3 regions of the Rhodococcus antarcticus genome follow, and region 3 is predicted to be linked to each of the others. Evidence: riboswitches for the same ligand, from Rfam matches in the RefSeq annotation. Region 3 holds a riboswitch; each other region holds the start of a gene.
The links. Region 3 has a riboswitch for S-adenosylmethionine ahead of RHODO2019_RS19350 (putative leader peptide). Riboswitches for the same ligand answer to the same signal wherever they lie in the genome.
Positions count from the first base shown of each region.

Region 1: it holds a riboswitch for S-adenosylmethionine, as region 3 does, so the genes downstream of both, RHODO2019_RS18340 (LLM class flavin-dependent oxidoreductase) here and RHODO2019_RS19350 (putative leader peptide) in region 3, are expected to answer to the same signal.
Region 2: it holds a riboswitch for S-adenosylmethionine, as region 3 does, so the genes downstream of both, RHODO2019_RS02740 (bifunctional o-acetylhomoserine/o-acetylserine sulfhydrylase) here and RHODO2019_RS19350 (putative leader peptide) in region 3, are expected to answer to the same signal.

Region 1 covers NZ_CP110616.1:77,355-85,025, reverse strand. Annotated here, with positions in the region: gene RHODO2019_RS18360 (acetate uptake transporter) at 1-388, shown strand, start outside; gene RHODO2019_RS18355 (MarR family winged helix-turn-helix transcriptional regulator) at 468-893, opposite strand; gene RHODO2019_RS18350 (substrate-binding domain-containing protein) at 1,082-2,182, shown strand; gene RHODO2019_RS18345 (hypothetical protein) at 2,991-3,851, shown strand; SAM riboswitch class I at 4,091-4,178, shown strand; gene RHODO2019_RS18340 (LLM class flavin-dependent oxidoreductase) at 4,475-5,800, shown strand; gene RHODO2019_RS18335 (hypothetical protein) at 7,162-7,671, shown strand, end outside.
Region 2 covers NZ_CP110615.1:538,558-546,228, forward strand. Annotated here, with positions in the region: gene RHODO2019_RS02730 (DUF3017 domain-containing protein) at 1-95, shown strand, start outside; gene metX (homoserine O-acetyltransferase MetX) at 99-1,217, opposite strand; gene RHODO2019_RS02740 (bifunctional o-acetylhomoserine/o-acetylserine sulfhydrylase) at 1,247-2,569, opposite strand; SAM riboswitch class IV at 2,686-2,803, opposite strand; gene RHODO2019_RS02745 (malate dehydrogenase) at 2,877-3,869, opposite strand; gene RHODO2019_RS02750 (NADP-dependent isocitrate dehydrogenase) at 3,997-6,210, opposite strand; gene RHODO2019_RS02755 (MFS transporter) at 6,355-7,608, shown strand; gene RHODO2019_RS02760 (exodeoxyribonuclease III) at 7,653-7,671, shown strand, end outside.
Region 3 covers NZ_CP110615.1:2,457,387-2,465,057, reverse strand. Annotated here, with positions in the region: gene RHODO2019_RS12005 (UPF0182 family protein) at 1-881, shown strand, start outside; tRNA gene RHODO2019_RS12000 (tRNA-Met) at 974-1,050, shown strand; gene RHODO2019_RS11995 (DUF1330 domain-containing protein) at 1,136-1,429, shown strand; gene RHODO2019_RS11990 (HpcH/HpaI aldolase/citrate lyase family protein) at 1,489-2,334, shown strand; gene RHODO2019_RS11985 (competence/damage-inducible protein A) at 2,362-3,636, shown strand; gene RHODO2019_RS11980 (sensor histidine kinase) at 3,775-5,139, shown strand; gene RHODO2019_RS11975 (response regulator transcription factor) at 5,152-5,829, opposite strand; SAM riboswitch class IV at 5,918-6,028, shown strand; gene RHODO2019_RS19350 (putative leader peptide) at 6,204-6,290, shown strand; gene RHODO2019_RS11970 (acyl-CoA dehydrogenase family protein) at 6,348-7,568, shown strand.

The DNA of each region.
Region 1 (7,671 bases), on a different replicon from region 3:
CTTCTACTCCGCGTTCCTGCTGACCACAGCGATCATGCTGCGCTTCTACGCCAGCACGATGGAGCCTGCAGCCTTCGCTGATGCCTTCGGGACCTGGCTGCTGCTGTGGTGCGTCTTTACGGTGATGCTGTCCTGGGGGGCCTGGCACATCAACATGCCCGCGTTCCTCGCCTTCGCGTTCCTCGCCGTCGCCTACCTCGTCCTCGGCCTGGCGAACTTCGTTCACGGTGACGCCGCCGCCGCGCTCAGCAAGGTCGGGGGCTGGGTGCTCATCGTCGACGGGGTGGTCGCTCTCTACCTGAGCTGGGCCCTCGCCGTGATCCCCATGGTCGGGGAGCGAATCCCCCTGTTCCCCCACCCCTACGGCGCGGCACGACCAGGAGCCTGACGGGTACGAGGACCTCGAGCGGTCACCGACGTCCCCGCAGGCTCGACGCCGAGGGTAACGGTGCGCCTCCTGACCCGGCTCAGCTGACCTTCTGGCTGAGCCGGGTCAAGAGGCGCGTCAGCTGCTCCAGGTCACCATCATCAGTCAAGGCCGTGAGCTCCTCCTGCTCAGCCTGCAGCAGCGGCGAAAGCCTCTCGTAGGCAACACGCCCCCGCGGTGCGAGATGAACAACGACACGTCGGCCATCGTTCTCATCGCCACGTCGATACACGAGGTTCGCGGCCACCATCGCGTCGATCAGCTTCGTGGCAGTCGACGCCGGCACGTCGAGGGAGGTCGCGACGTCGCGCATGGCGCTACCACCCCCGTCCACGAGCTGCGCAAGAACGCGCCACTCGTTCAACGAGCTGCCCGCTGCCGCTAGCTTCCGCGTGAGGCGGTCCGACAAGCGACGCTGCAGGTAGCCCAGCAACCCCGTCAACTCCACATCGTCGGGACCGATCACGGTAGATCCCCTCTACTGAACAAGTGGCGACGCGGGAGCTCACGCGACACCAGGATGACAATAATGTTAACCCGCCTTGCCCTTAGAGGCCGGGAAGGAGACGATGCGCACGAAGGTTCGCCTGCAGCACCCTCAGGCTCGTGCATCTCACTCAGCCGAAGCCTTCACGAGTACCTGCGTCGGTCGATGTGGAGGTCGATGCCGTGCCGTCGATTCACTACCCTTTACCCCGTCACCGCAACGAGGGTCCCGTCAGAGTCGGGCTCCTCATCCCACTGCAGGGACCTGCTGGCATCTTCGGACCATCCTGCGAGTTCTGCGCCGCACTGGCCGTGGACCACATCAACGCCGAGGGTGGGTTGCTCGGCCGTGAGGTCCAGCTGCAGGTCGTTGACGGCGGAGATGCACCGAGTCGGGTGGCGGACGAGGTGGACCGGTTGCTTCGAGACGACCAGATCGATGCCATCGTCGGTTGGCACAGCTCGGCCGTGCGCCAAGCTGTCGCGCCTCGCGTACGCGCACGAGTCCCGTACATCTACACCGCCCTCTACGAAGGTGGTGAGGTCACACCGGGACTCTTCATGACCGGCGAGACCCCCCACCGGCAGGTCCTGGCCGCGCTGAGCTGGCTGGCCCGCGAGGCCGACATCAGCCGATGGACCATCATCGGGGACGACTACGTCTGGCCACGGCGAACGGCAGCCGAAGCCACTGCTGCGGCAGCAGAATGTGGCGTCACCTTCGCCGATAACATCTTCGTCACCCCCGACATCAACACCCATTCAGCAGCTCTGCTGGAGTTGGAGCAGCGCGACTCTGACGGCGTGTTGATGCTGATGCTGGGTGAACACGGTGTTCAGTTCAACCGCCAGTTCGTCAGCGCCGGCCTCGATGAATCTCTCGCTCGACTGAGCCCGCTGATGGACGAGAACATGCTGCTCGCCGGCGGAACCAGCACCACCCGCAACCTGTACTCCACTGCCGGCTACTTCGAGACCTTAGCCACGGCGGAAAGCCTGGACCTCAGCGCCCGCTACGCACGGAAGTACGGTTCTGATGCGCCGGTCCTCAACAGCGTGGGTGAGTCCTGCTACGAAGGAATGCTGCTGCTGGCCGAGCTCATCGGCGGGGCACGATCTCTCGACGTTGCCAGCCTGTGCGCCAGCGCGCCCGGGACGATCTACTCCAGTCCCCGGGGCGAGGTCGCCGTCACCGGGCAGGACCTCGAACAACAGGTGTACCTCGCCCAAGCGGCAGGCTTGAATTTCGATATTCTCACAGCCCTCTAAGTTTAATTGGCTGAACCTGTTCACCTGTGCAGCGATAGATGTAAGGCGCTCATCGCAGGGACGGGGTAGTCGGGCTCGGGGCGTAGCGGACCATGGTCACCCGCAGCGCATAGCGTCCGTCCACTTCACAAGGCCCGCGGTGTGCAAGTCAGCCGCAGCGATGCCATCCACGCGTTCCTGACCAGGCTGCGCGCCGCCGGCCACCATGCCCTGCACCTGGACTGGCGCACCGACGACCTCGGGAACCCTGGGACGGACTGCTCGCCGACGCAGTCCTGCTGCACCTGGACCGGGCCCAGCTCGAGGACCTCTTGCACCGCGACCGACGCGCGGTGACCACCGACGGGGTCCTGGGTTTCACCCTGAAGAGGGCGACGGGTCGGGGTGGACCACCGACCAGCTCGACCAGCCCCACCCCTTCACCTGCTGGCACGAACCCGCCCTGCGCGAGGTCCTCGCCCGCATCGGGTGGGCGGTGCGACACCGGCACCACATCGACGGCCGATACGAACCCTGGCTCTACGTCTGCGCACTCGCCTACCAGCAGACTCGATGAACCCAACGCAGGACGCGACCAGTGGACTGCGGATGGCTCGGCCGGTAGAAGACTGCCGCGGCGACGGTCGAACCCGTCGGCCGATGCTGTGTGGCCGTCCCGCAAGGGATCCCCTGCGGGACGTCGCGGGCGGAACGGCCGAAAGCCGTGGGCGTCGTCGAAGCTGGTTCGACTGTCGGGACAGTGCCGTCTCACGTGGTGGAGGACACAGAGGCGCCCGTTCCCGTCGTTCGGCGGACCTACAGTGGGACCGTGCCGACCTTCACCGCGTCCGTTGACGGCGGCGACGACGACGACGACGCTGGCCTGACCGAAGAGCAGCGGGCTGCGCTCGTCCGCGCGTTCTCGACGCCGGCGTTCACGCGCTCAATGGAGCAGCTCCGGCAGCAGATCAGCAGCCCTCTCGAGGGGGCGCTCCAGCAGCTCAATCAGCAGGTGACGGCGGGAGTCACCGCTCAGCTGGAGCCGGTGCTGAGGGCGTCTAGGTTGCGGAATGAGGCCCTGATGAAGGCGATCCAGCCGCAACTTTCGGCTCAGGTAGCAGCGCCGTTGCGGATGCGGGCGGTCCTGGAACCGATGTTCGCGCAGATCGCGGAGCGGCAGAGGGAGTGGGCAAAGGCGCTCGCGGTGCCTCTGATGGCGAACGCCCACATTCAGTCGCAGCTCGCCGGCCTTGCGGTGAACTCGGAGTTCACCCGTTCGTTGGATCGAGTCAGTGCGCTGTCGCGGCTGCGTTTGGAGCTTCCGGACGCTGCCGGGTTCGATCGGTTGTCGGAACTGATCGACGAGGGCGAGTTCGATGCGGAGACGCTGTCGGCTGCAGAGGACGGCGTTGCTGCGGACGCTGAGCTGTCCGCAGCGATCGACGAGGCGGCCGAGGTGTTGTCCGAGGCTCGCCCCTGGATCTCACGCGTGCGGGCCCGTCAGATGGTGGTCGTGTGGGTGTGGCTGATGTGGACTGCGGCGTTGACGGTCGTGGCGGTGGCCGCGCCTTCAACGATCGCGACGTACGTGAGTCTCGCGGGGCTGCCGGCGGGTAAGGAGGCCGCGAAGAGGGCTGGCGAACAGTTCGACCGGCGCTTCCCGCCGGAGGACGAGCCGGTCGGCGGCTGAGCCCCGCCCGGTCAGTGTCGGCGCTTTGGGGTCAGCAGGGTGAGCCGAGTCATCATGCCAAGTGGCGGCGTCCTCGCAAGCGGATCCCCGTGCGAAACGGCGTGGATGTTCGGGGTGAGGGTCTGGAGAGGGTGACCACCGGTGGGCTGGGGCGGCGTCGAGCTCGTCAGGGTCACCCGCGCTCGCCTTCCCGGACACTGCTCGACCGGGAGGGAGCAGCCTGTGGTCTACTTCTGCCTCGACCATCCAGAGCGGCTGAGAGACCTGGCTCGACGACGCCGCAGCAACCATCGTTCGCGAAGGTGCTACCGCCAGGACCGATGGAGGAACACTGCTGTGAGCGCGTCGACCCGTGTCCTCGACACTCCCTCGCACGCCCCGCCGACTAGCGGTGCGCTGCGCCGCGTGGGCGCCGCGGGATCCGTCGGCACCACGATCGAGTGGTACGACTTCTATGGCTCTGCCGCTGCCCTGGTCTTCAGGCCCGCTCCGGAGACCCTGCACCGTGACCTGACTGCGCCGACCCGGGCACTCCCCGAGCGGGTCGTCGAGCCGGTCACTACGTGGGCGCGGGGGTACTGACCGTGGGCGCGAGCGACCGTATCCGGTTGTGTGCCTTCGCCATGGGGTGTGCCGGTCACCAGAGTGCGGGGTTGTGGACCCACCCGGGTGACCGCTCGACCTCCTACACCGATCTGTCGTACTGGACGGACCTGGCGCGGCTGCTGGAGCGCGGCGGGTTTGATGCCCTGTTCCTGGCCGACGTCCTGGGTGTCTACGACGTGCACGGTGGGTCGCGCGACACCGCGGTCCGTGCGGGGGCTCAGGTGCCGCTGATCGATCCGATGCTGACCATCCCGGCGATGGCCGCGGTCACCGAGCGTCTTGGGTTCGCGGTGACGTCGTCGGTGACCTATGAGCACCCCTGGGCCACGGCGCGCCGCTTCACCACCCTGGACCACCTCACCAACGGCCGGGTGGGGTGGAACGTGGTCACCTCCTACCTGGCCAGCGCCGCGCGCGGGTATGGCATGGGGGAGCAGGTGCCCCACGACCGGCGCTACGACCTCGCCGAGGAGTACGTCGAGGTGTGCGCCGCGCTGTGGGAGGGCAGCTGGGAGGACGGTGCGGTGGTCCACGACAGTGCCTCAGCCACCTTCACCGACCCGTCCAAGGTCCACGACGTCGACCACGACGGGGAGTTCTTCTCCGTCCATGGCCCTTTCCTGTGCGAGCCGTCACCCCAGCGCACCCCGGTGGTCTTCCAGGCGGGGGCCTCGGCCCGGGGGCTGGAGCTGGGCGGGCGAATCGCCGAGGTGGTGTTCGTCTCCGGGCCGACAACGGCGGCGGTGCGCACCATGGTCGACGGGGTGCGCGCAGCCGCGCAGGCCGCCGGGCGGGACCGGGGCGACATCAAGGTGTTGACGATGCTCACCCCCGTCCTCGCCGACACTGACGACGCCGCCTGGGCCAAGCACGCCGACTACGTCGCCCACTCCAGCCGGGAAGGTGCCATGGCCCTGTTCGGGGGGTGGACGGGGGTGGACCTGTCCGGGCTGGACCCCGACGCCCCCCTGGAGCACGTCGAGAACGATGCCACCCGCACCGCGCTGGCCGCCTTCACCACCGCCGACCCCCACGCCGCGTGGACGGTCGGCTCGGTGGCGGAGTTCGTGGCCGTCGGCGGGCGCGGACCGGTGCTGGTGGGCTCCCCGACCACCGTGGCCGACGAGCTCGAGCGGTGGTGCGAGGAAGCCGACGTCGACGGGTTCAACCTGGCCTACGCCACGTCGCCAGGCACCTTCACCGACGTCGTCGACCTCCTGGTCCCCGAGCTACGAGCCCGCGGCCGGATCCTGGAGCCCGAGGGGGCCACGCTGCGCGAACGCCTCGTCGGCGGAACAGCGCGGCTGTCCAACTCCTCATGGGTAGGCAAACACCGAAAGTAAATGCCCCCTCACCGGCCCGCCCGACGGCACCCCTGCAGCACCGGCACTGACCTGCTGGGCGCGCGCCGTCCCAGGGCCCTAGCAACGGGAGCGGTATCGATTGCCCCGCTGCACAACGCGTTTCGAAGTGCCGATAAGAGAGATTATGACAAGTCAGGAGCCTTGACTGGCTCTTCCGGTGCTACCTGCCCTCCCCGGTGTCCCGGTCCTTATGGGGGCCCACCGGCGGAGTCGTCGAACCTCTGGCCCGGACGCCCCTTGGTTTCGTGCCAGGCTCCCGCTGCCGGGCCGCCTCCACGGTGTGGCGCTGCCCGCGTATCAGCTGGCTCCCCGAGCGCCCCGGCAGGCTCTACTGCCCCACCCCGGGCACCCTCCATTGCACCGGCGCCGACCTGGACGGGTCCGTACAGCTGCTCGAGCACCGCGGTGCCCCGGTTCCCGGCGATGACCACCCGGGCGGCCGTGAGGTCCTGCACCTGGCGGCCGCGATGCTGCCTGCGCAGCCGGTCACAGTCGCGTGTTGACAGCCCGTGACTGCCATGTTGCACTGAGATCTACCTCACATCAAACTCACACCGTTGGCGAACCCCCTCGGCCGAGTGGGCCTCACCAGCTGGTCGCGTGCTCCGCCTCCACGGACCGTGCGGCGATCGTGGAACGCGGCAACTTCGACGCGCGGCTATCCCGGCCGGCAGGCCGATCACAAGTTGGTCGTCAAGGCCCAGCGAGGACGGTGATGCGGTGGCCAGAAGTAATGATGTCGCCGCCCAGCCTGCGAGTACCCCTGGTAGGACGACGACGGGAACGCAGCCCCTTGATCAGTTGCCGGCGGCAGCGCTGATCCAGCTGGGCTGGACGGCGCAGCGCCTGGACCGGGCGCGCCCGCGGAGAGTGATGGCGTCGACGGGCCTGCCCGATCGCCTGTCCGGACTCTCCGGACACGGCGAGTTCGACTGTGCCCGGGTTGACCTCACCCTGGCCTCGACGTGCGTCGCCGCGATCGCGGCGACGCTGTCGTGGCCCACCGACCGGGTTCCGGAGCTCACCGCGGTGACGACGGCTGCGCATGCTCACGGCGCCGCGCTCGCGGACCGCCTCTGTGGTCGCCGGCGCCACGGAGGCCCCCATCGTGGCGGTCTGGGCGATCTACGCCTCCGACGTGACCGGTGGTGGGAAGGTCGCCGGACAGCTCAGCGCAGTGGCGGGCTACCTCGTGTCGTACGCCCGGACGGTCGGCACCCGGAACAGGGCGCCGCCTACAAGGCCGGTATGCCGCTATGAGGCTCGCCGATCGACTTCGTCTACGCCGAGGCCGTGTCCGGCCCCCCGTCGGACCCCGCGACGAAACGGGGTGGGTGGCAGTGACAGTGACCGCAGCAGCGGCCAGTCAGGCGACGGTGGCAGTGGCAGTGACCGCAGCAGCGCCCACTCACGCGACGGTGGCCGCGTCAGCGGGCAGGCAGCACCGCTCCGATGAAGAGGGTGTCAGGGCGAAGCAACTCGGGAAGAAGCGGCAGACCATGGGACTAACAAACGGTTTGACAAGATGGGGCGTCGCCACGCCCGCTCTAGTCGCCATCGGCGTTCTCGGATGGAGTGCTTATAGCGCCGCAACTCCGGCCGCCGTGGAGGGAACGTCCTCAGGAAAGGGCTTAACCACTGCAGCAAGTCAGACCACCGGACTCACCATGGATGACCATCACGCGCTCGGGCTGGCGATCTGGGGCGTGGCCGCGTTCATGGTCGCGATTCTTCTGTTGTTAGAATTCTCTGCGTCGCCACGCCAGTCGAGTAACAAGTTTGGCTTCCTCGACAGCATCGTTGGTGTTGACGGCCGAATATCGACGAGCAAGACCGTCGTGTTCATATGG
Region 2 (7,671 bases), 1.8 Mb from region 3:
CCGTGCGCAACCGGCCGTCGGACGTGCTGACCTTCGGCTCGTTGGGCCTGGCGATCATCGTGCTCGCGAGCTCGATCGACTCGCTCGGCAGCTGAGGCTCAGCTCCGGGCGAGCGCGAGGGTGGCGGTGAGCAGCTCGCCGACGGCCGAGGCCTCGGTGAGGAAGCCGTCGTGGCCGTGCCGTGAGCGGATGACGCGCAGCCCCGAGCAGCCCGGCATGGCCTCGGCGATCTCGGCCTGCAGCCGCAGGGGGTAGAGCCGGTCGCTGTCGATCCCGCCGACCACCACCGGAACGGGGCAGGAGCTCAGCGCGGCCCTGACCCCGCCGCGCCCGGCGCCCACGTCGTGGTGGTTCATCGCCTCGGTCAGCGCGACGTAGCTGGCGGCGTCGAAGCGGGCCACGAGCTTCTCGGCCTGGTGGTCGAGGTAGCTCTGCACGGCGAACCGACCGGCGGGGTCGTCGGGCTGGTCGTGGTTGGCGTAGCGCTCGTCGAGCTCGACCTCGGCGCGGTAGGTGAGGTGCGCGAGCAGCCGAGCCAGGCCGAGCCCGGTGCGGGGGCTGCGGCCGGTGCCGTGGTAGCTGCCGCCCTGCCAGTCGGGGTCCGCCGTGATGGCGCGCACCTGGGCCGACTGGGTACCGATCTGGTCGGCCGTGGCCCGGGCGCCGGCGGCCAGCACCAGGGCGGAGCGGACGCGGCCGGGGTGGCCCACGGCCCACTCCAGCGCGCGCATGCCGCCCATGGAGCCGCCGACCACCGAGGCCCAGGCGTCGATCCCGAGGGCGTCGGCGAGGGCGAGCTCGGTGCGCACCTGGTCGCGGATGGTCACGGCGGGGAACCGGGCACCCCACGGACGCCCGTCGCGGTGGGACGAGGACGGCCCCGTGGTGCCGCGGCAGCCGCCGAGCACGTTGGGGGCGATGACGCACCAGCGGTCGGTGTCCAGCGCAGCACCCGGTCCGACCATGCCCTCCCACCAGCCGGGGGAGGGGTGCTCGGGCCCCGCGGGGCCCACCACGTGGGAGTCCCCCGTGAGCGCGTGCAGCACGAGCACGGCGTTGTCCCGTGCGGAGCTCAGCCGGCCCCAGCTCTGGACGGCCACCGTCACGTCGTCCAGCACGGCACCCCCGTCGAGCTGCTGCCTTCCCAGCGTGACGTGCTGCAGCACCCCGTCCGAGCGCAGGCTCGGACGGGGTGCTGGCCGGGTGGTGGGGGTCATGCTGTCCGAGGTGCCCGTGCAGACCCCGGTCACGCCCCGGCCGCGGCGGCGAACCCGACCTGCAGGTCGGCGAGGATGTCCTCGAGGCCCTCGATGCCCACGGCCAGGCGGACCAGACCGGGCGTGACGCCGGTGCTGGCCTGCTCCTGCGGGGTGAGCTGGGAGTGCGTGGTGGACGCCGGGTGGATGACCAGCGAGCGCACGTCGCCGATGTTCGCGACATGGCTGTGCAGCACCAGGGCGTCGACGAAGCGCTTGCCGGCCTCGAGCCCGCCGACGATCTCGAACGCGAGCACCGCGCCGGGTCCCTTGGGTGCCAGCTCCTTGGCGCGGGCGTGCCACGGTGAGGAGCTGAGCCCGGCGTAGGTGACCGACTCGACGTCCTCGCGCGCGTCGAGGAACTCCGCGACGGCCTGGGTGTTGGCGACGTGCCGGTCCAGGCGCAGGCTCAGGGTCTCGATGCCCTGGCTGATCAGCCAGGCGTTGAACGGGGACACCGCCGCACCGAGGTCGCGCAGCCCCTGCACGCGGGCCTTGAGCACGAACGCCGGAGCGCCGAGGTCGGCGAACACCGCGCCGTGGTAGCTCGGGTCCGGGGTGGTGAAGCCCGGGAAGCGGCCCGAGCGCCAGTCGAACGTGCCACCGTCGACGATGACCCCGGCGACCGAGGTGCCGTGACCGCCGAGGTACTTGGTGGCCGAGTGCACGACGATGTCCGCGCCGTGGGCCAGCGGCTGGATGAGGTACGGCGTGGCGATGGTGTTGTCCACGACCAGCGGCACACCCACCGAGTGCGCGACCCCGGAGACGCCGACGAGGTCGAGCACGTCCCCGCGCGGGTTGCCGATGGTCTCGCCGTAGAACAGCTTCGTGTTGGGCTGCACCGCCGCCCGCCACTGCTCGAGGTCGTCCGGGTCGTCGACGAACGTCACGGAGATGCCGAGCTTGGGCAGGGTGTGGTGGAACAGGTTGTACGTGCCGCCGTACAGGCTGGGGCTGGAGACGAGGTGGTCTCCGGCCTCGGCGATCGTCAGGATGGCCAGGCTCTCCGCGGCCTGTCCGGAGGCGGTCAGCAGGGCGGCGACCCCGCCCTCCAGCGACGCGATCCGCTGCTCCACCACGTCCTGGGTGGGGTTCATGATGCGGGTGTAGATGTTGCCGGGCTCGGCCAGGCCGAACAGCGCGGCGGCGTGGTCGGTGTTGTCGAAGACGTAGCTCGTGGTCTGGTAGATCGGCAGCGCGCGGGCGTTCGTCGACGGGTCGGCCGTCTGGCCCGCGTGGACCTGCTTCGTCTCGAAGCTCCAGCCGGCGGACGGGTCGGTCGGGACGGTGGTCGGGTCGGTCTCGGTCATCGGTGGTCTCCGTGGGGTGCGGGCACACGTGTGCCCTCTGCTGGGTGGGCTGGGCCGGTCAGCAGTGTCGACATCGCATGGTGGGGGCTCCTCGACGAGGGGCCCGCACTCGCACGGGCCCGCGCTTGCCGTCCGGAACCTCTCCGGACGGCCTGGTCAATCACCCGGGGCACCCCACCGCGGAACGAGGGTTGCCGGCCAGCGAGCCGGGGCTTGACGCTGGCACTCATGACCTGGGCGCGATGGTAGCGCGCGCCCCACGCGGTGTGCACCCGAGGTGTCCGACCCGTGGACACCCGCCTCGACCTCAGCCCAGCAGGCCCAGCCCGGCCACGGCGTCGCGCTCCTCGACCAGCTCGGCCACCGACGCGTCGATCCTCGCCCGGGAGAACTCGTCGAGCTCCAGTCCTCCGACGATCGAGTAGGAGCCGTCGGCGCAGGTGACGGGGAACGAGCTGATCAGCCCCTCGGGCACGCCGTAGGAGCCGTCGGAGGGCACGGCCATGGACACCCAGTCCCCGTCAGGGGTGCCGTGCACCCAGTCGTGCACGTGGTCGATGGCCGCCGAGGCCGCCGAGGCCGCCGACGACGACCCGCGGGCCTCGATGATGGCCGCCCCGCGCTTCTGCACGGTGGGGATGAACTCGCCCTCCAGCCACGCCTGGTCGTCGACCAGCTCGGTCGCCACCGTCCCGCCGACCTCGGCGCGGAACAGGTCGGGGTACTGGGTCGCGGAGTGGTTACCCCAGATGGTCATGTGCCGGATGTCGGTCACCGGGCGCTGCGTGCGCGACGCGAGCTGGGCCAGGGCCCGGTTGTGGTCCAGGCGGGTCATCGCCGTGAACCGCTCGCGGGGGACGCCGGCGGCGTTGCTCATCGCGATGAGTGCGTTGGTGTTGGCCGGGTTGCCCACCACGAGCACCTTGAGGTCGTCGGCGGCGGACTCGGCCAGCGCCCGGCCCTGGGTGGTGAAGATGGCCCCGTTCGCGGCCAGGAGGTCGCCGCGCTCCATGCCCTTGGTGCGGGGGCGGGACCCGACGAGCAGGGCGACGCTCGCACCGGCGAAGGCCGTGGTCGCGTCGTCGCTGATGGAGATGCTGTGCAGCAGCGGGAACGCGCAGTCGTCGAGCTCCATCGCCACGCCCTCGGCGGCCCCCAGCGCGGGGGTGATCTCCAGCAGGCTCAGCGCCACCGGGGTGTCGGGACCGAGCATGGCGCCGCTGGCGATGCGGAACAGCAGGCTGTACCCGATCTGCCCGGCGGCTCCGGTGACGGCGACGGTGACGGGTGACGGGCTCATCGCGGGGACTCCTCGGGGTTCGGCGGACCGGACCTCACCGACGCTACCGCTGTGCGGGATCTCACAGGGGACGACGGGCGCGACGCGACCCCCGACCGGTGCGGTCGGGGGTCGCGGGGCGGGTGGCTCAGAAGGCGTCGATGAGCCCGTTGAGCGTCGCGCTGGGCCGCATGACGGCGTCCGTCCTCGTCCTGTCCACGTGGTAGTAGCCACCGAGGTCCACGGGGTTGCCCTGCACCGCGGCCAGCTCGCCGACGATCGTCTCCTCCGCGGCGGCGAGGTCGCCCGCGAGCCCCGCGAACAGCGCTGCGAGCTCGGGGTCGGTGGTCTGGGCGGCCAGGGCCTGGGCCCAGTAGAGAGCCAGGTAGTAGTGGCTGCCCCGGTTGTCGATCTCGCCGACGCGGCGTGCCGGGGAGCGCCCCTCCTCGAGCAGGCGGCCGGTGGCCTCGTCGAGCGCAGCCCCGAGCAGCCCGGCGCGCGGGTTGTCCGTCTTCTCGGCCAGGAACTCCAGCGAGACGGCCAGGGCCAGGAACTCGCCCAGGGAGTCCCAGCGCAGGTGGTCCTCCTTGACGAGCTGCTGGACGTGCTTGGGCGCGGAGCCGCCGGCGCCGGTCTCGAACAGCCCGCCGCCGTTCATCAGCGGGACGATGGAGAGCATCTTCGCGCTGGTGCCCAGCTCCATGATCGGGAACAGGTCGGTGAGGTAGTCGCGCAGGACGTTGCCGGTGACGGAGATGGTGTCCTCGCCGCGACGGGCTCGGTCCAGGGTGTACCGGGTGGCGTCGGCGACGTCCATGACCTCGATCGTCAGGCCGTCGGTGTCGAGCTCGGCCAGGTGCGCCCGCACCTTGACCAGCACCTGCGCGTCGTGGGCGCGGGTCTCGTCGAGCCAGAACACGGCCGGCGAACCGGTGGCGCGGGCGCGGTCCACGGCCAGCTCCACCCAGTTGCGGACGGGGGCGTCCTTGGTCTGGCAGGCGCGCCAGACGTCGCCGGCTGCCACGTCGTGGCTCAGCAGTACCGTCCCGGCCGCGTCGACGACGCGGACGGTGCCGGCCGCACCGATCTCGAAGGTCTTGTCGTGGCTGCCGTACTCCTCGGCCTTCTGCGCCATCAGGCCGACGTTGGGGGTGGTGCCCATCGTCGTGGGATCGAAGGCGCCGTGCTCGCGGCAGAAGTCCACCGTCTCGGCGTAGAGCGGGGCGTAGGACGAGTCGGGGATGACGTACTTGGTGTCCTGCAGCTCGCCGGCGGTGTTCCACATCTGTCCCGAGCTGCGGATCGCGGCCGGCATGGAGGCGTCGATGATGACGTCGCTGGGCACGTGCAGGTTGGTGATGCCCTTGTCCGAGTCGACCATCGCGAGCGACGGACCGCTCTCGTAGCCGGCGGCGATGGCGGCCTCGACGGCCTCCCGCTCGGCGCTCGGGAGTCTGCCCAGGGCTGCGAGCACGCTCGCGAGGCCGTCGTCGGGGTCTGCTCCCACCGAGGTCAGCGCGGCGCCGTGCTCGGCGAAGACGGCGGGGAAGAACGCCTCGACGACCCGGCCGAAGATGATCGGGTCGGACACCTTCATCATCGTGGCCTTGAGGTGCACGGAGAACAGCACCCCCTCGGCCTTCGCGTCGGCGATCTGCTGGGCCAGGAAGGCGTCCAGGGCGGCGCGGCGCATGACGGAGGCGTCGACGATCTCGCCGGCCAGCACGGGCAGCGACTCCTTGAGCACGGTCACGGTGCCGTCGGCAGAGACGTGCTCGATGCGCAGGGTGTCCGCGGCGGCCAGCGTCACCGAGACCTCCGAGTGCCGGAAGTCCCCGTCCAGCATCGTCGTGACGTGGGACTTGGACTCCGGCGACCACGCGCCCATGGAGTGCGGGTGCTTGCGGGCGAAGCCCTTGACCGAGGCGGGTGCGCGTCGGTCGGAGTTGCCCTCGCGCAGCACCGGGTTGACGGCGCTGCCCTTGACGGAGTCGTAGGCCGCGCGGGCCGAGATCTCGGCCTCGGTCCGCGGGTCCTCCGGGTAGTCCGGGACGGCGTACCCGGCGGCCTGCAGCTCGGTGACCGCGGCCTTGAGCTGCGGCAGCGAGGCGCTCACGTTCGGCAGCTTGATGATGTTGGCCTCGGGCGTCGTGGCGAGCGCGCCGAGCTCGGCGAGGGCGTCCGGCACCCGCTGGGTGTCGGTGAGCAGGTCCGGGAACTTGGCCAGGATGCGGGCGGCCAGCGAGATGTCACGCGTCTCGACGTCCACCCCGGCCTTGCCGGCGAACGCCTCGATCACCGGCAGCAGCGAGTGCGTCGCGAGCGCGGGTGCCTCGTCGGTGTACGTGTAGATGACCTTCATCGCTGCCTGCGCCTGCCTCTGCCTCGGGGTCCGTGGTGCTCGGCGACCACGCTAGCCCGTGCCCGCGCTGCGGCGCCCCGGGGTCGTCGAGCCCTCACTGTCGCGCGCCCGTCTTGATCGATCCATGACACGATCTGCGCCGTCATGACCCAGCTCCACGCCGCCCCGGCCGCCGCCACCGTTGCCCGCACCCTGCGTGACGCGCGGCGGCCGATCCTGGCCCTGGCGCTGGGTGGGTTCGGGATCGGCACCGCCGAGTTCATGGCCATGGGCCTGCTGCCGCAGATCGCCGGTGGCCTGGGGGTGTCCGAGCCGCGCGCCGGCAACGTCATCTCCGCCTACGCGCTCGGGGTCGTCGTGGGCGCCCCGCTCATCGCGGCCCTGTCGGTGCGGGTCCCGCGCAAGCGGTTGCTCGTCGCCCTGATGGTCCTGTTCACCGTGGGCAACGTCGCGGTCGTCCTCGCCCCCGGGTATGGCTCGGTCGTCGCGGCCCGGTTCCTGACGGGGCTGCCGCACGGGGCGTTCTTCGGGGTGGCCGCGCTGGTGGCCGCCTCGCTGGTGGAGCGGAGCAGCCGCGCGAGGGCGGTGGCCGCGGTGATGATGGGGCTCAGCGTCGCCAACGTCGTCGGGGTGCCGCTGGCCACCTGGGCCGGCCAGTCGCTGGGCTGGCGCAGCACGTTCGGGGTGGTCGCCGGGATCGGTCTCGCCACCGTGGCCGCGCTGCTGGTGTGGCTGCCGGACGTGCACCTGCCGGTGAGCAGCCCCCGGGCCGAGCTCGGTGCCCTGGCCCGCCCCCAGGTGTGGCTGACCCTCGGGGTCGGGGTGGTCGGCTTCGGCGGCATGTTCGCGGTGTACAGCTACATCACGCCGACCCTCACCGAGGTCACCGGGCTGCGCGAGGGCCTTGTGCCGCTCGTCCTCGCCGTCTACGGGGCGGGCATGGTGACGGGCAACGTGCTCGGCGGCTGGCTCGCCGACCGTGCGCTGGTGCCCGGCCTGTTCGTGCTCCTGGTGGCGATGGGCGGGGTGCTGGCCCTGTTCACGGTCACCGCGTCCAGCGTCGTCGGCGCGGTGCTGACCGTGTTCGCCATCGGCACCGCGGGCAGCGCGATGGTGCCGGGCCTGCAGACCCGGCTGATGGACGTCGCCGCCGACGCGCAGACCCTGGCGGCCTCCCTCAACCACTCCGCGCTGAACCTCGCGAACGCGGCCGGGGCCTGGCTCGGTGGCCTGGTGGTCTCCGCCGGCCTCGGGTACACCGCGCCCGCGTGGGTCGGAGCGGTGCTGGCCGCCGCCGGGCTCGTGGTGCTGAGCGCCTCGGCCCTGCTGCAGCGGACCCGGCCGGAGACGGTGCGCGGGGCGGCCCACCCGGTGGCGCTGGTCGACCAGCCGGCGTGACGGCGACACCGGTTCCGTCGGACCCGGTGGCTAGCCTCCCTGCCGTGCCGACCACCCCCACCC
Region 3 (7,671 bases):
AGTACCACGTGTCCGACCCGACGGAGTTCTACAACAGCAACAACTTCTGGGACGTGGCGACCGACCCGACGATCGAGAACAAGACCGGGAGCCTCAACCAGCCGCCGTACTACATCCTCGCCGCCGACCCCGAGGACAAGACCAAGACGTCCTTCCAGCTCACCAGCGCCCTGGTCGGGCTGAACCGGCAGTTCCTCTCCGCCTACGTCACCGCCAGCTCGGATCCCAGCACCTACGGCAAGATCACCGTCCTGCAGCTCCCCACCACGGTGCAGTCCGAGGGGCCGCAACAGGTGCAGAACCGGATGGTCTCCGACGGGGCCGTGGCCGGTGAGCTCAACCCGATCCGGCAGAACTCCACGACCGTGACCTACGGCAACCTGCTCACGCTGCCCATCGGCGCGTCGGGGCTGCTGTACGTGGAGCCGGTGTACCTGCGACGCTCGGGCCAGTCGTCCTCGTTCCCCCAGCTGGCCCGCGTCATCGTCAGCTACAACAACAAGATCGGCTACGCCTCGACCCTGGGTGCGGCCCTGGACCAGGTCATCGGGGCCGGTGCAGGATCAGGGGTGACGCCGCCGGCCGACGGTCCGACGCCCGGGACCACCACGGCCCCGCCGACGAGCACCACGGCACCGCCCACGAGCTCGGCGCCGGGCGGGACGGTCACCCAGAACCAGGCGGTGGCGGGGCTGAACTCCGCGCTGGCCCAGGTGAAGTCGGCGCAGACCAGCGGTGACCTCGGCCGGCTGGGCACCGCGCTCACCCAGCTCGACGCGGCCGTGCAGGCCTACGAGCGGGCCACCGGTCAGCCCGTCCCGACGACGGCACTGACGGCTCCGCCCACCCCGGCGACGCCCACGCCGACCGCGACGGGGTAGCGCCCGCGAGGTGACCCACGTCATGCCCGGGGGCGGGCCCAGGATTTGCACCTGCGCTCCGCCCCCCGGTAACGTCTGGTTCACACCAACGACGCGGGGTGGAGCAGCTCGGTAGCTCGCTGGGCTCATAACCCAGAGGTCGCAGGTTCAAATCCTGCCCCCGCTACCACGGTTCGACGAAGGCCCCCAGGGTTGACCTGGGGGCCTTTGTCACGGGTGGGGTCGCGGAGAGCCTGCCGTGCGACGATCGCCCGATGAGCGCCTACTGGATCAGCACCTACGCCGATATCCTCGATGACGAGAAGATGGCGGCCTACGCCGCGCTGGCCGGTCCCGCGCTGACCGCGGCCGGCGGCACCTTCCTCGCCCGCGGCACCGCAGCGGCCTGGTTCGAGCAGGGGGTCGAGCAGCGGTCGGTGCTGCTGGAGTTCCCGTCCGTCGAGGCCGCGGTGGCGGCGCACGACGGGGCCGACTACCAGGCGGCGCTGGCGGCCCTCGGCGACGGGGCGGTCCGCGACATCCGGATCGTGCCGGGTCTGCAGCCGTAGAGCTCACGGTTACCCGCCGGTAGGTCGAACGGGGTCCCCGGCAGCAGTACGGTTGTCCTGTGAGCATCTCCGCGAACCGCAGCCGCATCGACCCCGGGATCGCCCGGTCCTGGCTGCTCGTGCCGGCGAACCGGCCGGAGCGCTTCACTTCGGCTGCCGACGGAGCCGCCGACGTCGTGGTCCTGGACGTCGAGGACGCCGTGGCGGAGACGGGGAAGACCCTCGCCCGCGCGAACGTGCTCGCGTGGTTGCGGGCGGGCGGCCAGGCGTGGGTGCGCGTGAACGGCACCACGACCGCGCACTGGGCCACCGACCTCGACGCCCTCGCCGACACACCCGGCCTGCTCGGCGTGGTGCTGGCGAAGACCGAGAGCGCCGCGGAGGTCGACGACACCGCCGCCCGGCTGCCGGCCGGCACCCCGGTGGTGGCCCTGGTCGAGTCCGCCCTGGGTGTCGAGGCGGCGCTCGAGGTGGCGCGCGCGTCGGCCACCCTGCGGCTGGCCTTCGGCGTGGGCGACTACTGCCGCGACACCGGAGCGAGCAAGGATCCCCTGGCCCTGGCCTACCCACGCTCACGGCTGGTCGTGGCCAGCCGGGCCGCCGGGCTGGGGGGGCCGGTCGACGGACCCACCCTGGCCGTCGACGAGGCGGCGCTGGTCCGGGAGACGCAGCTGGCGGCGTCGCTGGGGATGACGGGTCGGCTCAGCCTGCGTGCGGAGCAGGCCCCCACGCTGAACCGGCTGCTGTCCCCGGGTGCCCCCGCCGTGGCTGCGGCCCGAGGGGTGGTGGCCGAGCTCGGGGAGGACGGGGCCCGCGTCCGCGACGGAAGCGACGGACCCCGCCTTGCCGGGGCCAAGAAGGTGCTCGCGCTCGCCGCGGCCCTCGCCGGGCACCCCGCGCCGTGAGGTTCGTGCGCGCCTAGGGTTCGGTGCATGGTTGCGCGCGCGGGCATCGTCGTCACCGGCACCGAGGTCCTCACGGGCCGGGTGCCCGACCGCAACGGACCCTGGCTGGCCGAGGCGCTGCGTCGCCTCGGGGTGGACGTCGGGCACGTCGTGGTCGTGGGGGACCGGCCGGACGACCTCTCCGCCGCGCTCCGGTTCCTGGCCGACACCGGCGCGGACCTCGTCATCACCACCGGTGGGCTCGGGCCCACCGCCGACGACCTCACCGCGCAGCTCGTCGGTCAGGTCCAGGGCCGGGCCCCGGAGCTCGACGTGGCCCTCGAGGGCCGGATCACCGAGATCGTCGCGCGGCTCAGCCGCGACCGGGGCTGGCGGATGGACCCCGGGGCGACCGCGGCCGGCACCCGGAAGCAGGCCGTGGTGCCGGCCGGGGCCGAGGTGATCGAGCCGGTGGGCACCGCGCCCGGGCTGGTGGTGCCGGTGGCCGACGGGCGCACCGGACCGCCCGTGCTGGTGCTGCCCGGCCCGCCGGGGGAGCTGAGGGGCATGTGGCCCGCAGCGCTGGAGTCGCCGCGGGTCCGGGCCGCGCTGGCCGGGGCGACCGAGCTGCGCCAGCGGACCGTGCGCCTGTGGGGGACACCGGAGTCCGAGCTCGCCGCCACGCTGCGTGGGCTCGAGGGCACCCTCGACGGCCTGGAGATCACCACGTGCCTGCGCGGCGGCGAGCTGGAGGTGGTCACCCGCTTCGGCCCCGAGCACCAGGCGGGCTACGACGCCCTCGTGGCCGCGGTGCACGGCGCGCACGGGTCCACCGTGTTCTCCACCGACGGGGCCGAGGTCGACGAGCTGCTGGCCCGGGCCCTGGACACCCGCGGCTGGACGATCGCCACCGCCGAGTCGTGCACCGCGGGGATGCTCGTGGCCCGGCTGACCGACCCGGCGGGCTCCTCGGTGCGGGTGCTCGGCGGGATCGCCTCGTACTCCAACGGCGTCAAGACCGCAGCGCTCGGCGTGCCGGCCGAGCTCATCGACGCCCTGGGCGCGGTGAGCGCCGAGGTGGCCGTGGCGATGGCGTCGGGGGTCCGGGAGCGCCTCGGTGCCGACGTGGGTGTCGGCATCACCGGGATCGCCGGACCCGGGGGCGGCAGCGCGGACAAGCCCGTGGGCCTGGTGCACGTGTGCGTGCAGAGCCCGCTGCGGTCGGTCTCCCGCGAGCTGCACGTGCCGGGTGGGCGGGCGGACGTCCGCGAGCGCACCGTGCGCGTGGTGCTGCAGCTGCTGCTGGAGCTCGTCGCGCCCTGACCCCTCGCCGCCGGTGCCCTCGCCCGCGGGCCCGGGACGGGAGCTCGAGCACGCCCGCGGCCAGGATCACCGGCGTGGCCGGCAGGAGGTCGAGCTCGGCGGCGTCCTCGTTGGACGGGGGTGGTGCAGGCTGTGGGGGTGCACGTCCTGGTCCGGCCCTCGCTGTGGGGGGTGCGCACGCGCTCGGCACTGGCCGCCGCCCTCGTCGTGACGGTGGCCTTCGCCCTGGCCTCCGGGGCGCTGCTGCTGGTGCTGCAGCGGTCGCTGCAGTCCGCGGGTGACACGTCCTCGGCCTCGCGCGCGGCGGAGATCAGCACCCAGCTGGAGTCGGTCGCCCCCGGGGACCTCGCCCCTGAGCTGCTCGCCACCGACGGTCGCACGGCCGCGGTGCAGGTGCTGGACGCGGACGGGGTGGTGGTGCTGGCCTCGCCCGGCGCCCCCGAGCTCCCGATGATCGCGACGCGGCCATCGGTGGGGCAGGTGCTGGTGGTCGACGAGGACTCCAGCCCCCTCGTCCCTGACGACTTCCGGGTGACCGCGCAGGCCGTGGACGGAGCGCAGGGTGAGCTGACGGTCCTGGTGGCGGCCGGGCAGGAGCCGGTCGAGAGCACCCTGGTGACCGTGGCCGCCCTGCTCGCGGTGGGCCTGCCGGTCATCGTGCTCGTCGTGGGGGTGGCGACGTACGCGCTCGTCGGCCGCTCGCTGCGACCGGTGGAGCGGATGCGGGTGCAGGTGGCCGCGGTGAGCTCGGCCGACCTCGCCGAGCGGGTGCCGGTTCCGGCTCCGCAGGACGAGATCGCGCGCCTGGCCCGCACCATGAACGCGATGCTGAGCCGGTTGCAGGCGGGCCAGGAGGCGCAGCGGCGGTTCGTGGGTGACGCCTCCCACGAGCTGCGCAGCCCGCTGACCACGATCACCGCGGCGCTGGAGCTCGCCCGCGACCACCCCGAGACCCTCGATGCCGAGGTGGTCGGTGGGGTGCTGCTGCCCGAGGCGGAGCGGATGCGCCAGCTCGTGGCCGACCTGCTCCTGCTCGCGAGCGCCGACGAGCGCGGACTCCCGCTGCAGGTGGGCGACGTGGACCTCGACGACCTGGTCGACGCCGAGGTCGCCCGGACCCGGGCCGGGGGGCTCGACGTCGTGGCGGCGGTGCACCCCGTGCGGGTGCGCGGGGACGCCGCGCGCCTGGCCAGGGTCGTGCGCAACCTCACCGACAACGCCGTGCGCCACGCCCACGGCCGCATCTGGGCGAGCTGCCGCGCCGACGGTGGCTGGGCCGTGCTGACGGTGGGCGACGACGGGCCGGGCATCCCCGCGGTCGAGCGGGACCGGGTGCTGGAGCGCTTCGTCCGCCTCGACGCCGATCGGGCCCGCTCGGCGGGGGGGTCCGGACTGGGCCTGGCGATCGTCGTGGAGATCGTCACCGCGCACGGGGGCAGCGTGGTGGTGGGGGAGTCCGCCGCCGGGGGGGCCGAGGTCGGGGTGCGCCTGCCGCTGGGGTGAGCGGGGGCCTGCTCAGCCGCCGTCGGCGTGCAGCCGGTAGCCGACCCCGCGCACGGTCTCGATGGCCCGGCGGTCGAACGGGGTGTCGATCTTGCGGCGGAGGTAGCCGACGTAGACCTCCACGACGTTGTCGTCGCCGGAGTAGTGCGCGTCCCACACCCCCCGCAGGATCTCCCCCTTGGTCACCACGTTCCCCTTGTGCCGCAGGAGGAACTCGAGCAGACCGTGCTCGCGGGGGGTCAGCGAGAGCTCGGTGGTGCCGCGGACCACCCGGCGCCGGCCGGGGTCCAGGGAGAGGTCGCCCGCCTCGAGCACGGTGGGGCGCGCCGGAGCGCCCCGGCGCTGCAGGGCCCGCAGTCGCGCCACGAGGACGACGAACGAGAACGGCTTGGTCAGGTAGTCGTCGGCGCCGAGGTCGAAGGCGTCGGCCTGGTCGTACTCGCCGTCCTTGGCGGTGAGCATCAGCACGGGCGTCCAGACGTCCTTCGCGCGCAGGCCCTTGAGCACGTCGTACCCGTTCAGCCGCGGCAGCATGATGTCGAGCACGATGACGTCGTAGGTGGCGTTGGTGCCCATCCAGAGCCCGTCGACACCATTGTCGGCGATCTCGACCACGACGCCCTCGGCGGTGAGCCCCCGGCGCACCGTCTCGGCCAGGCGCGGCTCGTCCTCGACCACCAGCACCCGCATGGGCTCACGGTACCCACCAGCGGTTGCTCCCAGATGGTGGGAGGGCACGGTTGACGTGGCGGTGTCGGCGCCGCCAAGATCCACCACAGGTCACGAGTGCCAGCGTCAAGCCCCGGCTCGCTGGCCGGCAACCCTCCGCCACGGTGGGGTGCTCCGGGTGACGACCAGGCCCCGGTGACCACCGGGGCAAGCGTGGACCTCCGGGTCCTGGACAAGGGGAGCCGCCGTGCCTGAGCACCGCACCGATCTCCTCGGCGTGCACCCGCTGGCCGTCGCCGACGTGGACTGTCGCTGACCCCGGTCGTCCCCGCCTCCTGGTCCATCCCTCGCCGAGCCGCCCGTCGCGCGCGCCCGGTCCCACCTCCGGAGACCTCGTGTCCCGATCCCTGCGTCCCCGCGTGCCCCTGGTGCGCCGCCGTGCCGTCGATCTCCGGCGCACGGCGAGCGCGGTGTGTCCCTGAGCTCGTCGCCAGGACCACACCCCCTCGATCCGCCCCTCGATCCTCCAGGAGCTCCCCGTGACTGCCCAGCTCGACACCCGTCCCGCCCCGCTCGACCCCGGCACCACCCCGTTCGAGGCCGCCCTGGCCCGCGCGGACCTCGTCGCCGCCACCCTGCGCGCCACCGCCGCTGAGCGGGACCACCTCGGCGCCAGCCCGCGCGCGGAGGTCGAGCTGCTCCGCGAGCACGACCTGCTCCAGGTCCAGGAGCCCGTGGTCCTCGGCGGGGCCGGGCTCGGCTACGCGCAGGCCTCGCTGCTCACCCGCCGCGTCGCGCGCGGCGACACCTCCATCGCCCACCTGCTGGGCTACCACTACGCCCAGACCCGGATCGCGCACCTGTTCGGCACCGCCGAGCAGGCTGCCGAGCACTCCCGGCGCAACGCCGAGGGCCGGCTGTTCTGGGGCGGGGTGCAGAACCCCCGCGGCGCCGACGGGCTCGTGCTGACCCGCGACGGGGACGGCTTCCGCCTGAGCGGGCGGCGCACCTTCGCCTCGGGTGCGAGCCTGGGCGACCACCTCTCGGTCACCGCGACCCTCGACGACAGCCTCGTGTTCGTCTCGCTGCCCGCCGGTCGGGCCGGGTTCACCGCCCTCGGCGACTGGGACAACATCGGTCAGCGCCTGACCGACTCCGGGGGCGTGGTCTTCGAGAACGCGAGGGTCGAGCGCTCGGAGATCCTGGGCGAGGACCCCCTGACGGGCCGGACCCCGAGTCCGTACCAGACGCTCGTCACCCCGCACTGGCAGCTCGCGTTCGTCAACTTCTACCTCGGGACGGCTGAGGGGGCGCTGGAGGAGGCCCTGGACTGGGTGCGGCTGCACGGCACCGCGTGGGAGAGCTCGGGCGTGGACCGGGCCGGCGACGACCCCTACGTCCTGCAGACCATCGGGGAGGTGCGCAGCGAGGTCCGGGCGGCGGCGCTGCTCGCGGACCGGGCGGGACGGGCGCTGCAGACGGCCCTGGACACCGGGCCGGAGCTGACCGACGACGAGCGGGCGGAGGCAGCCGTCGCGATCTACGAGGCGAAGGTCGTGACCACGACGACCTCGTTGTCCGCGGCCAGCCGGTTGTTCGAGATCCAGGGGGCGCGGGCCACCACCAGCGGCTACGGCTTCGACCGGCACTGGCGCAACCTGCGCACCCACACCCTGCACGACCCGGTGGCCTACAAGGCCCGCGAGGTCGGCGACTGGGCGCTGAACCGTCGGGCACCGGAGTTCTCGCTCTACCGCTGACCCCCGTGGACCGGTGACCGGGGAGCGCTCGTGGTCGTGTCGAGCACGAGCGCTCCCCGTCCCCCGCATCCCGGGAGGCGGGGGACGGGGAGCGGCTTGACAG